Regions from separate parts of the Methylomonas sp. MgM2 genome, predicted to be linked through region 2. Evidence: riboswitches for the same ligand, from Rfam matches in the RefSeq annotation. Region 2 holds a riboswitch; each other region holds the start of a gene.
The links. A riboswitch is a leader RNA that binds a small molecule or an ion and turns the genes downstream of it on or off. The one in region 2 is predicted to bind cyclic di-GMP.
Positions count from the first base shown of each region.

Region 1: it holds a riboswitch for cyclic di-GMP, as region 2 does, so the genes downstream of both, ACW73I_RS03150 (hypothetical protein) here and ACW73I_RS15955 (S8 family serine peptidase) in region 2, are expected to answer to the same signal.
Region 3: it holds a riboswitch for cyclic di-GMP, as region 2 does, so the genes downstream of both, ACW73I_RS16855 (hypothetical protein) here and ACW73I_RS15955 (S8 family serine peptidase) in region 2, are expected to answer to the same signal.

Region 1 covers NZ_JBSYXO010000002.1:322,533-326,921, reverse strand. Annotated here, with positions in the region: gene tnpA (IS66-like element accessory protein TnpA) at 1-291, opposite strand, end outside; cyclic di-GMP riboswitch class I at 1,429-1,508, shown strand; gene ACW73I_RS03150 (hypothetical protein) at 1,871-2,764, shown strand; gene ACW73I_RS03145 (group III truncated hemoglobin) at 2,941-3,348, shown strand; gene ACW73I_RS03140 (methyltransferase) at 3,365-4,389, shown strand, end outside.
Region 2 covers NZ_JBSYXO010000022.1:60,746-65,134, reverse strand. Annotated here, with positions in the region: gene glnD ([protein-PII] uridylyltransferase) at 1-2,640, shown strand, start outside; cyclic di-GMP riboswitch class I at 3,022-3,107, shown strand; gene ACW73I_RS15955 (S8 family serine peptidase) at 3,188-4,389, shown strand, end outside.
Region 3 covers NZ_JBSYXO010000025.1:43,630-48,018, forward strand. Annotated here, with positions in the region: gene ACW73I_RS16840 (FHA domain-containing protein) at 70-714, shown strand; gene ACW73I_RS16845 (PilZ domain-containing protein) at 719-1,096, shown strand; gene ACW73I_RS16850 (hypothetical protein) at 1,140-1,430, opposite strand; cyclic di-GMP riboswitch class I at 1,875-1,965, shown strand; gene ACW73I_RS16855 (hypothetical protein) at 2,057-3,232, shown strand; gene ACW73I_RS16860 (hypothetical protein) at 3,310-4,077, shown strand; gene ACW73I_RS16865 (sulfotransferase) at 4,375-4,389, shown strand, end outside.

The DNA of each region.
Region 1 (4,389 bases), on a different contig from region 2:
GAGTATCGACTCAGCCGATTTTTCAGCGTTTAGCGACTGAACGGGTACAAAAGCCGGCAATGCTAATGAACTGTTCCGACCAGCATGGCCAGTTTCACGGTAATGCCCCATCCACTTGCGCAGCAGATTGGCATTGATACCGTATTCCAGCGCGACCTTGGCTACCGATATACCCGGTTGCAAGCAAACTTCTACCAACTCCCGCTTGGCTTCCGGATCATAAAGGCAACGGCCGTCTCGCCCGTGCCCCACGATTAATGGCCGCGATAATCGCGTATTGAGTTCCTTCATAGGTGTCCACCTTGTGATAAGTGGACACTATCTTCACTCCTTTCGGTCTGCTTATACAGACGCGGTCAAAAGATCGCTTACTTAAGTGTCAACTAGGGGTCGACTGCTGACGACCTTGAAATTCCGCATACACCAAAACGTACACTACTCGAAGCAAAAAACGCCACAATCTGACTCATTGAAACACGTCAAGACTCCTGCTAACCTATTGATTACAGGATGTTTCAGCGTGTTTAATTGAGTTCTAATATTCTCAGATAGGCATTCGGGAGGCAGGGGCCGGAGGTTCGAATCCTCTCACTCCGACCAAATCAAGATTTTGCGTAACGAACCGCGTCGATCCCAGCGATGTACGCAAAAAAAGCCCAACAAATCGAAAACGAAAACCCAAAATGCATTGAAGCCGGCTTGGCAGTTTTGGCGAAGTGGTGTTGGAGTTAATCGAAAAGCACAGCAAAACAAATCGGATAGCCGCCGCAAGCCAACTTGGCATGCGACCGGAAACAATCTGTCAACTTGGCTGAGAAACCGGCCTATCAAAGAAATCAAAGCACCGGAGCCATTAGACCTGCCGCGACGCATCAACACACGCACGGTTGAAACGTCACACCGCGCCATGAAAACGAGCGAATCGGACGGCGGCCGATTGGACTTTTAGCCCCGCTCCCTCCTGAAAAATGCTTAAAGCATTTGCCGATTTCTCGAAATATTTTCACAAATATATTATCTACCAATCAAAAAAATATTATTTCCGAAATCAGCCAAAAAATCCGGCTATCCACAGCGTATTCGGAATGTAGCTGATTGATATAAATAAACATATTGATCGCATCAATTTTCCACGAGCGACGACCCATTACAAGTCTACGCGAAAATTTAGCTACAACCACAATTCTGTAGCTTGACTGTTGTTTCCGAAATATATTACTGTTCACATCGATTCGTTGTGTATATAAATACATAACGGATCATCCATTCACCCGGGTTTTAGCAAAGCGCTTCCTGTTTTTTACATTAAGCCAATCGTTAGCTTGAGGAGATTAACCAACATACCGTCGGCTTGTTAACGCGGAAAGATTAGTTTCGTGCCCGTGAACCAGAGCAAGCAAAAGAAGGTATGCGGTGAGAAGGATGGGAAACTCAAATCGCCACACCAGCCGCAAGGCTGGGCCGGAAAGTCACGGGACTCTTAATTTAGAGTTAGCCGGATTGCCTCTCGGGAGCACGGGAGGGTCTTGATGCCAAGACCATCGGCTCCAATCCGCTGCTGCTTTTCAAGTTAAACCGCTGGAACGATGTTTTTCTGTAGACCGCCTTTCTCGATACCCCACTAATGAAAGACGGAACCAGGCAAATAGCGCCGCCAGGTTAACAAAACAGGCGGCACAGGCAAGTGCTGCCGCATTACGCCGGTGTATGCAAGGACGCATTGGTGCTGATAAATCCAGGCAGGACGCGTCAGCCCAAAACCCCATAAATCCAAGCAGGTGAGGTATGGAATGAAACAGGAGACATCGAATAAACGATAAAGCCGCGTGGAGAGACCAGCCAATTTTTGAACCTTATTACGAGATTAAATATGAACACACCGCATATCAAACAATCTGCATTGGCCGCCGCCATCGGCGCGGCGCTGATGGGACAGTCGGAAATAGCTGCCGCGGTTACACTCAGCGCGGAAGCCGTATCGGACACCTTTCTAACCAGTTACAGTCTGCAAGCGAACTCGAACATGTCCAGTTACGGCGCGATGATGATATCCGCGCCTGTAGCCGACCCCTTGCAAGGGATCAGCGAAGTACGGACCATGGAAAATCTGGTCGCGTACAACACGGCGGCCATCAAATCCGGTTTCGATACCGAATTCGGCGCGGGCAACTGGCATGTCACCGATGTAAAGCTCAAGTGGTACACCAATTTCGACATTGAAGGCGTACCAGCCAATAACAACCAATTCAACGTTCCTCATTCAGGCTACTTCGGTATCTCTTATTTTAGCGACGATAGTTGGTTCAATCCGGCAAGCGCCGGAGCCACCGGTTTGACCAACTCTGACCTGACCTGGAATTCGGTTTACGGCGCCGGCGGCGCCTACGAAAATCTGTTTGCCGGCCAACAGTCCGCCGGAACCTTCTTCTATCCGACCGGCACCGTCAACGGTACCACCGATTGTTACTCCGTGCCCGATTCCTGTGCGCCCCGCTTCTGGGAGCTGAGCACGACTTCCGGCGTGATCGGCGACATTCTGGCCGGCGACTACTTGTCCTTCCACGGTTACGCGGCCGACGACCAAGTCGTCTATCTGGTCAACCAGCTCACCAAGCCCGGCGCCCATCCGCAAATCTTCATCAGTGCCGAAGCCGGGCCGGCACCGGTGCCGCTACCCAGTGCCGCCTGGCTGTTCCTAGGCGCCTTGATGTCTGTTTTGGGTATCTCAAAACAACGCGGATTGCCCGACGGTCCGTCGGTTTAAGACTCCTTCATGCAAAACAGAGCTACCGTCATGTACCCCGTTCCGGATGCTCAAAACATAACGGCCTCTTGCCATCGGCAGCCTGTATGCTGTGCTTGCGCCGCTGCCCTATTGCGGCGCTTTTTTCCAGGGGTATGCGGCCGAAGGCTTAAATCATTTGTTATGCAGGGGCATCGATGAATATCGACAACACTGAAGTCAGCGAGCGGCAAATCGCCGAATTGGTGCGCCGCTTCTATGAAAAGGCGGCGGCCGATGAAAGCTTAAAGGCCATTTTTGACGGGGCCATCCATGATTGGGACGAACATCATCGCATCGTTGAAAACTTCTGGTCGCGGACACTGCTAAACACCGACCGCTATCATGGCAGGCCTTATCCCGTCCATACCCGGTTGCCGTTGAAAATCGAACATTTCGATATTTGGCTCGCGCATTTTCGGCAAACGGCCAGGGACGTGCTGCCGGCGAAAGCGGCGGATCGCGCCATCGCCCGCGCCGAACATATGGCGGAAAGTTTTAAGGTCGGCATGTTCTTCGAATACCAGCCGGCAAAGACGACGTCTTGCGTCAATCCAGGCGATTAAGGACCTCGGTTTAGCGATGAGCCAGAACCCGCAATTTCCGGTTTGGAACCGATTGTTCGGCGAAAGCGTGCAGGCGATTCGGCAACAGCATTATAGCCGGGCGGCGGCGCTATTGCGTCCGGTCGTAGGAACCGGCTCGCGTAAAGTCAGGCTATGGCCTCAATACCGGCAAGCGTTGGCGAGTTACGCCTTCGCCCTGTACCGGAACGGCGATATCGGCGAGGCGCTGGCCTCTCAGATCCGGTTGCTGCTGTTGCAACCCAACGACCCGGAAGCGCGCGGCCACTTTTTGCTATTACTGAAAGCCTGCGACGCGCATTTGCCGGATTCCGCCGAATTTCGCCGGGTATTGCATGCCGTGCTGGCACCGGGCGATATCGGCGAATATGCGCTGGTAATCGCCCGCTCGCTATTGAAGGATGCGGTGTTTAGCCAGGCTTTCGAACTTTTAGTATCGGGCAGCGATGCCCAAATCACCGGCGCCTTGCGTCTGGGCAGACTGCGGGCGCTGATGCAAACGCCGTTGTTTTTGCTGCTGTTGCGCGGCAGCTTGATTCCGTTACCGGCATTCGAAATCGCGTTACGCAAGTTGCGCAGGGCGCTGCTGCTGACTTATGCCGGGACGGCTAATAGAGCCGCGCAGGGCAAGACCGAATTGGCGTTCATCGGTGCGCTGGCCGAATATTGCCTGTTGACCGAGTACGCCATCGCCGAGGACGAACAGGAAACGGCTATCGTCGGCTCGCTGCGGCGGCAATTGGAAGACGGCGCGAATCTGCCGTCAGAAGCGTCGTGGCAAGCGGCGCTAGCCTATCACTCGCTGTATCGCTCCGGTCTGGATTTAGCCGATTGCCGATCGCTGTTCCGGCCCGCTTCCGCCGTTTGGAAAACTTATTTACAACCCTTGATACGGGAATGGCAAGCCTGTCTGGCGGAGCGGATTCTGGCGGCGGAAATCGACAGCCTCACCCGCATCGGCAGCGAAGTCTCCGAACAAGTCCGCCGCCAATACGAAGAAAACCCTTTCCCGCGCTGGCAGCA
Region 2 (4,389 bases):
TATCTGTTTACTGAAGCCGAATTCCGTAAAGATTTGTTAGAACCAAGTCCCATCGGCCGCTTTAAAAACGCTATTGCCACGAAAAACCAACAACTAAAACAACGTTTCGACCCTAGCCGTTCCCCCGTTGATCTGCTGCATGAAAAAGCGAAGTTTATCGACGATTTACTATCCGCCGTCTGGAAGCATTTTTTGACGAGCGATTCGGGGAAGCAAGCATTAATTGCTACAGGCGGGTACGGTCGAAGCGAATTATTCCCTCATTCGGATATCGACATACTGATGGTCCTGGATCAGAATTATTCCGATAACATTCAGGACAGTCTATCTAATTTCGGCAACTTTCTATGGGATATCGGCCTAAAGCCGGGGCTTAGAACTTGCTTCACCAGCGAATGCTTGGCTTTTGCCGGACAAGACCAAACCATTTTCACCAGCTTACTGGAAATGCGTTTAATCACCGGCAATCAAAAGCTTTTCAAACAATTAAAACGACAAATCGCCAACACGCAGTTGTGGTCATCCGAACGATTTTTCTTGGCAAAATTGGATGAACAGGAACAGCGCTACAGCAAATTTCACGACACCGCATATAACCTAGAACCCAACATCAAAGAAGGCCCGGGCGGCTTGAGAGACATTCAAGTCGTTGGCTGGGTTTTCAAACATCATTATAACGCGGGGTCCCTGCGGGAGTTAATCAAGTATGGTTTCTTACCTAAAACGGAATATGACAACTTGGTTTCTGCCAGAGACATTTTATGGCGATTGCGTTTCGCACTTCATACCTTAACCAATCGCTGCGAAGATCGGCTTTTATTCGATTATCAGCGCGACTTAGCTCGCTTGTTTAATTTCATTGATACCGAAGGGCAGCCCGATGTCGAACGTTTCATGCAATTCTTTTTTAAGACTGTCGTCAATATCGAACAACTCAATGAAATGTTGTTGCAATTATTGAATGAACGCCTGATCAATAATAAAGAAAATCTCACGCCAATCCCGATAACCGCCAATTTTTCATCGATCGCCGGTTATCTTGAAGTGAGCGCCGATAATGTATTTCAAAACCGGCCGTTAGCGCTACTGGAAATATTTTTACTTCTTCAACAGTCTCCATCGTTGAAAGGTATTCGCGCCAGCACCATACGCCTGATTCGAAAAAGTCTGCCGTTGATCGACGAAGAGTTTCGCCACGATAAAAACGCGAACCGCATTTTTATGGAAATTTTACGCCAACCGCGAGGCGTCACGCACCAGTTAAAGCGCATGAACCGCTACGGCGTATTACCGGCCTATTTGCCCGACTTCGCCAACATCGTTGCCCGAATGCAATACGATCTGTTCCATATCTACACCGTAGACGAACACACACTGTTCGTCATCAGGAATTTGCGCCGATTCGCCTTGGACAAACACAGCAAGGAATTGCCGTTCTGTAACAATATCTTTCTACTAACCCCGAAACCGGACGTACTTTACATAGCAGCGCTGTTCCACGATATAGCAAAAGGCCGGGGCGGAGACCATTCAGAACTTGGCGAAACGATCGCTCGCGAGTTCTGTCGGCAACACAACCTACCTAAGCACGACACTAAGCTAGTCGCGTGGTTGGTCCGCAATCATTTGCTGATGTCGATGACGGCGCAACGCAAGGATATTAGCGATCCGGAAGTCATTCACCATTTTGCCTTACAAGTCGGCAGCATCGAATATTTGAATTACTTGTACCTACTGACCGTCGCCGACATCCGCGCCACAAATCCCAGCCTTTGGAACGGCTGGAAAGACGCATTGCTAAAAGAGCTGTACATTGCCACTCATAGAGCGCTGCACCGCGGCTTACATAATCCGGAAGCACGATCAGAGCGCATCAGCGAAAACCGTAAAGACGCGCGCAAAGAACTTATTAAGCTCGGCGTATCGCAAGCGACTATCAGACAGTCCTGGCAGCATTTAAGCGATAACTATTTTTTGCGCTATTCGATTGACGAAATTGCTTGGCACACCATCGCCATCGCCGCCTGCTCCGAAGAAGAACTGCCACTGGTTTTGCTACGCCCACAGACACAACGGGGAAGCGCCGAAGTGTTTGTCTACACTCGCAACGAAGAGCATATCTTCTCCATTTGCACGGGTACTCTGGATTGTTTGGGGCTTACGATCCTAGACGCCCGCATCATCACCACGGAAGATCAATATGTGTTAAATAGCTTCCAGATTCTGGAACAATCCGGAGAAGCCATTAAAGACTTATACCGGGAAGTACATATCTGCGATACCTTACGCAGAGGACTGATCGGTAAAGAAGTAAAAGCTTCGATAAATATCCACAAACAGTCCCGTCAAGCACAGCACTTTCCAATCGAAACCAGCATCACATTTTTAAACGACCCTAGCAGCAAACATTCAATCATCGAATTGATCACGACCGACTACGCGGGCCTTCTTTCAACGATTGGCCGCGCATTCAACGAACTCGATATCCAATTGCATGACGCTAAAATCACCACAATCGGCAGCCGAGCGGAAGACATGTTTTACATTACGGACCGAGATAACTCGACCATTGATGATGAAGCGGAAAGGCAACGCATCCGCGATACAATTTCGCGATATTTGGCAATATCAGGTCATTGAATTAGCCCGTTTTTCCCGAAAGCCAGTACCAGCGCCGAAGCGGCCAAACATCGGATTCATCGAAAAATTCGTTAGCGTTTTTAATAAAACCCTAATACTCCGCAGCACCCACAACCGGTCACTTTCAACTACAATATAGTCACAACGCTATTAGCAATCCCTCGCCGTTGTCAAAACACCTGCCGGCCCTCGCATTTCCACATCGTTATTCCAAATTGAGCAACAAATCACCAAAAGACACACCAACAATAACAAAATGACTTTCCTAAATTATTTTTCGCAAAGCCTGTCACATCAATTTTTTCCGGAATTCATAAACTTTCCTTCAACCGAGGCGGAAAAAACATCCAAAAGACTTTTTGACGCTTCAGTCAATCGAAAATATTAAAAGGGCAAAACCATCGAAAGGTGGCGACGCAAAGTTTCCAGTCTAACGGAGTACTTCCTATGACAGTGGGATTGCTAAATTGGCAGAAAGTCAAAGATCATGCCGGTTTATATTCAACTTCGAGGAACTCCTTCGGACGTTTTTATTAGGAGTAAACTCATGCACTCTAATAGCCGAAGAAGTCAAAACATCACAACTCGTTTCAAACAATCAATCAGCACGCCGGTATCAGCGATACTCGTGTGTTCTGCGATGATCCCTTTTACTCAAGCCGGCGCACAAAGCCAGTCAGATTTTCCTGAAAAAAAATGGGTGGAAGGTCAAATCATCGTTAAGCCGCGCGCCGGTCTTGACGAAGACAAGTTCGAGCGGATATTGAAAGCAGGCGGCGGACGCTCAAAAGCGCGATTCAATCAAATCAACGCGCATGTGGTTGAAGTACCGCCTCAAGCGGAAGACGCAGTCATCAAGGCATTGTTAAATAACCCGAATATCGAATACGCGGAAAAAGACATGCTGGTTGAACTCAGCTCAGCAACCCCAAACGATCCGAGCTATTCCAGGCAGTGGCATCTGCCCAAAATGCAAACCCCCAATGCTTGGGATGCCGCCACTGGTGAAGGTGTTATCGTCGCGATTTTGGATACCGGGGTTGAAGCCAATCATCCTGATTTAGTTGGCAATCTGGTTCCCGGCTGGAATGTGGTCAGCAACAATAACGATACCTCGCCCATCATGTGGCACGGTACCAGTGTTGCCGGTGTTGTTGCCGCAACCAGCAATAATGCCACCGGCGTTTCGTCCGTGGCCTGGGGCGCAAAGATTATGCCGGTGCGCGTTTCAAACACGACGGATGGCGTCGCGCAATGGAGTTCACTGGCCAACGGGATCTTGTGGGCCGCGGATCATGGGGCCGATGTTGTCAACATGAGTTACGATGTATCTATTGGCGCTTATCTCCTGAACGATGCCGCTCAGTATTTCCGCAACAAAGGGGGCGTGACCGTAGTCGCTGCAGGCAATTCCAACGCGGATGGCGGCTATAGCGACAACCCCTATATGATTACCGTGGCCGCGACGGACAGTAACGACAATAAATCCAGCTTCTCGAACTATGGAAACAACGTCGACGTGTCTGCGCCGGGAACCGGCATTTATACGACCTACACCAATAGCGGATACGCAAACACCTCGGGCACATCCTTTGCGAGTCCCGCAACGGCCGGCGTTGTAGCCTTGATCATGTCCGCAAACCTCTATTTGACACCGGATGAAGTGGAAACCGTACTGGAAAAATCGGCTCACGATCCAATTTCAGGCACGGACTGGCATAAATACTTTGGCTGGGGCCGAGTCGATGC
Region 3 (4,389 bases), on a different contig from region 2:
CGTCTATACTACAACCCGGTCGTTACGTCTATACTACAACCCGGCCGCAGGGCCTTTTAGAAAACAGCAATGGCAAAATTTACCGTTTATTTCAAAGATAAACCCATCTTTTCGAGTATTTACGATTCCGGCGTAGTTCATATCGGGCGTGACGATACCAACGAGTTAGTGGTGGATAGCTTGGCGGTAGCACCAGTACATGCTGTTGCGGTAATTAAGGATGGCGCCTGCATGATTAAGCAATTGAACGAGAAGTTTCCATTGTTGGTCAACAATCAGCCGGTTAAGCAATGGAGTCTGCAAAATAACGATGTTATCAACGTCGGTAAGCATTATATTCTTTACAATGCAACCGAGTTTTTTATCGGAGTAACCGGTCCGTCTGAAGCGGGGTCTGCCGAAGATCCGGAATTACAAGCTCTGAACGAAAAGTTGGATAGCGTTTCGAAACAGCAAGAAGGGAAGTTGCAAATTATGGACGGCCCCCATATCGGACGGATTCTGACGCTTAAGAAAGCAATGACCCGGTTGGGACATCAAGGCTCCGGTGTAATCGTAATTTCCAGGCGTAAGGATGGTTATCACCTATCCGCGCTACAGGGACATGACGGCTTGAAACTTAATTATCAACCTTTAGGCGATAGAACCGTATTATTGCAAAATAATGACGTCATCACGGTCGACAACACGCCGATGCAGTTCTTCAAAGAGTGATGCCGTGTCGGAATGTGCGCTCGAAGAAAAACGCAATTTCCAACGGTTTGTTTACAATGCAAAAGCGATCCTGGTCGGCGATGAATTCACCTTTCCTTGTCGCATTATTGATATGTGCCTGAAAGGCTGCCTATTGGAGTTCGAACGGCCTTGGTCCGGATCGGCGGGCGACTTTTACACGCTGATACTTGGCTTATCGGAAAAAGTTTTTATCAATATGCAACTTCAATTTGCCCACGGACAAGGAAAGCAAATCGGATTCAAATGCAACCGCATCGATATTGATAGTATGACCAGCTTGCGCCGGTTGGTGGAACTCAACTTGGGCGCTAGCGTTATGTTGGAACGCGAACTTTCGGCTTTGGGCAAATTGAAGAAGTAAATTTATCGATAGAAACGGAAAACGTTCGCTGTTCCGACAAAGGCTATTTGATCGTCTGTGTCGCTGTTTCGCCGTTCCATCCTCGATTTCTATCCACCCATTTCATGCTTAGCCAATACCATAGCGTCATCGGCAGCATCATTGCAAACCAATCCCAATCATCGATTAAGAAAAGCTTGCCGATCCATGGCGTATCTAAAAAGAACATGCTCCATGGAATGCAATACAAACTGAATAGCAAGCTACTCCAGATCAATAGCAAAGCGCCTTTTCGAGTTTCTATGCTAGATAAAGCGAAAAAAACCCAAAGAGGCATATTGTTGTCTTTTTGCATGTAACATCCCTTGGTAATGAGTTCAAAGTTAGCTCGCTGTAAAGCATATATGGTGCCATTTTATCAGGGATATTTTATAAACGGCTCTCATTTTTGCAATTAATTTCCTAAGAAATCGGCTTAATAGTATGCGGACGGCCTAAACCGTAGTGCCCTTTTCGCTTGGATTTTCGAAAAAAATAACGTTAGGGTTTGGTAGCGGTTTAGATGACTGATAATTGTCTTATTGAGCTTAATTAAGGCGTATAACTTAATATTTTTTATTAAATAACATAGATTAATTAAAAAAATAGGGTATTTAGCATATTAGAGGATATTTTAATTCATTGATTCTGACTGTTATACTGGGTTTTGGTGTGAAAATTGATATAACTCATTGGTTTTTTACGGTTTTCTCAGAAATGGACGAGGCGGACAACGGACGGTCTAGGTTGAAGTTAACCGAATAAACCATGCCACACCCGTCGCGAGGCGGGGCCGGAAAGCCACGGTTCTTGCCAGTAATAAATATGAACAAGAAAGCCGGGCCGCCTCTCGATTGTGATGGAGAGGGCCGCAACCAGGTCAGCACCTGCGTTGGGGACATCACTATTTAATCATACGTTAAACAGTGAAGAGGATCGAAAATGAAGAAAAACAAATTACTTGGCATTGCAGCAGGCATCGCAGCAGCGCTGGCTATTACACCATCGGCCCATGCGCATCAGTATTACAATCTAACCGGTGTTGGCGCTGTAGGTTCCGCCGATTCAGCGATTGGCTTCGGCATAGCCAACAGCATCAACGGCACCGATGGCGTATCCGCCAATTCCAACGGCACCAACCGCATCGCAAATGGCACAAACACCTACGATCCGCTAAATCCTGGCGTCAATAACCTGATACCCGGTACCGGCACTGCCGCTACCACGGCTACTGAAATTCCCGGTAATCTGCCTTATATGTGGTATTCCGGCCAACACAGCACAGCGTTGGGCGTGACCAAGCGTGAACATTTTACCGGTTCGAGTGTAACCGACAACACAGGTAATATGTTGAGCGGATTGAGTTCTACAGCGGCAAACAATACCAGCTTGACGCTGCCGAATGGTACGGTGCTGAATGCCCCTGCCGGCACAAACTGGGGTACCAACAATACTTCCAGTTTATGGAAAACGTATAACGACAAAAATACCGGTTCCAACGCTGCCACTTGGGGCACCACCATGGTCGATCTGCCGGCGAACGGCGATCATCCTTATTTAGCTGTGGCCGGCAATTCCACCGAAACCAGTTTAGGCCTGGATTATGGCTTGATTCACATCAGCTGTGGCGCCAATTCCGCAGAGGCCAACTGTGCGAGTGATGGTGACGTATTAACCACAATCACTATCCAAAACGATAGCGATTATGCCCAATATAATGGCTTGCTGGACGTGGCCTTGTATCGCAACGTTGACACCAGCCTGACGTCTGACCGCAACGCACTAGATACTTTCGGCGCTTCCGGTTTCCAAGGTTCCAGCCTGGGCGACGCCATCTGGACAGCCAGCATGAGCAATGTCGGTGACACTCTGTTTTATTCATTTATATTCAATCAGTCCGAGTGGCTGGCGACCGGTACGCCTGGTTATGAGACCAATGGCTTTTATACGCTGGTGATTGGCGCACATGGTGGTACTGGCGATGTAGCTGATGCCGTTGCTTATGATGTGCTAGTCACCACCTCGCCGGTACCGGTACCTGGCGCCGTCTGGTTGTTTGGAAGCGCTTTGGCTGGATTTATGGGCTTTGGGCGCCGTAAAGCTAGTGTTGTAGCTTAATTTCCACGTGTGGTTGCCGGCCCTGGTGCCGGCAATCGATTTGTTTTGGTGTAAAAATTTGAAGGGGGGACTTATCCATGACCTATCTTAATCTAAATAAATTGGCGTTGGCGGGCGTCATCGGCACCTTGCTGACGGCATCCGGAACCGTGAGCGCCCATGTCACCTATAACACCAACGGTGCGCCGGACAATTCAGACGGTTCCAATGCCGGGCCTTGGACCGAGGGTGATCCCGGATACACCGGCAATTTGCCTGCCACTTGGGTGGCGATGATTCATAACGCCGGCGGCGTAGCAAACTCGCAAACAGCGAGCTCCGCGGACGCGGGATTCACTATCGGGATGGGGGCAAAATCCTACAAGGATGGCGGCACTAATTGGGCGCATTCTGCCGATTTCGGCCTATTTCATTTGCAACATGCAGCTGACGTAACGATTAGCGTCACAGCCGATGGTTCCAATCTGCGTCCTGCTTTTGGTTTGTGGGATGGCTGGGATACCAATTCCGGCAGCTCGCGGCATCAAGCGTATTTGAACAACGGTGCTTTAAACCCGATGGGATCGGTGCTTGACTCGTCTTTGGCGGCGCATAGCCCGACTTCATGGGCCGTAGCGCCAGGTCAGGGGGCGGGTCAAACGGCGACGCTCAGCCTGTTTCTGGAAGCGGGGGACTATACCCTGATTCTGGGTGGTTACGAGGGGACGGTTGCCGGAGCTAATTTGGCTTATACCGCTACCATCGCCGCCGCAGCATCGCCGGTGCCTTTGCCGGGTGCGGTATGGCTGTTCGGCGGTGCGTTGGCCGGTTGGGTCGGCACTCGAAGACGCAGGGCAAGCGCTTAACATAGTCTGATTTTTTGCCTGAATTGACCCCGATGCGGCTCACCGTCGCTTCGGGTTTTTTGTTTGTTACCATGTCACTGCGGTTGGATTTTACTATTAAGGATTTGGCCAAAAATAACTTCCCGTTTTGCCGGTGCGAATCCTGGGGCATACCGAATGAGGAACGCGTGAACCCTTCCATGGGGGCTTGACGGCAGCGTTCTTGCTGCCGACATCCTCACTTGGCACGTCCCCAGTGACTATTGCCATATCGGGAAGTTATTTTGGACGATACCCTAAAAAACTAGCTTAATCGGCATGTCAATCACATCG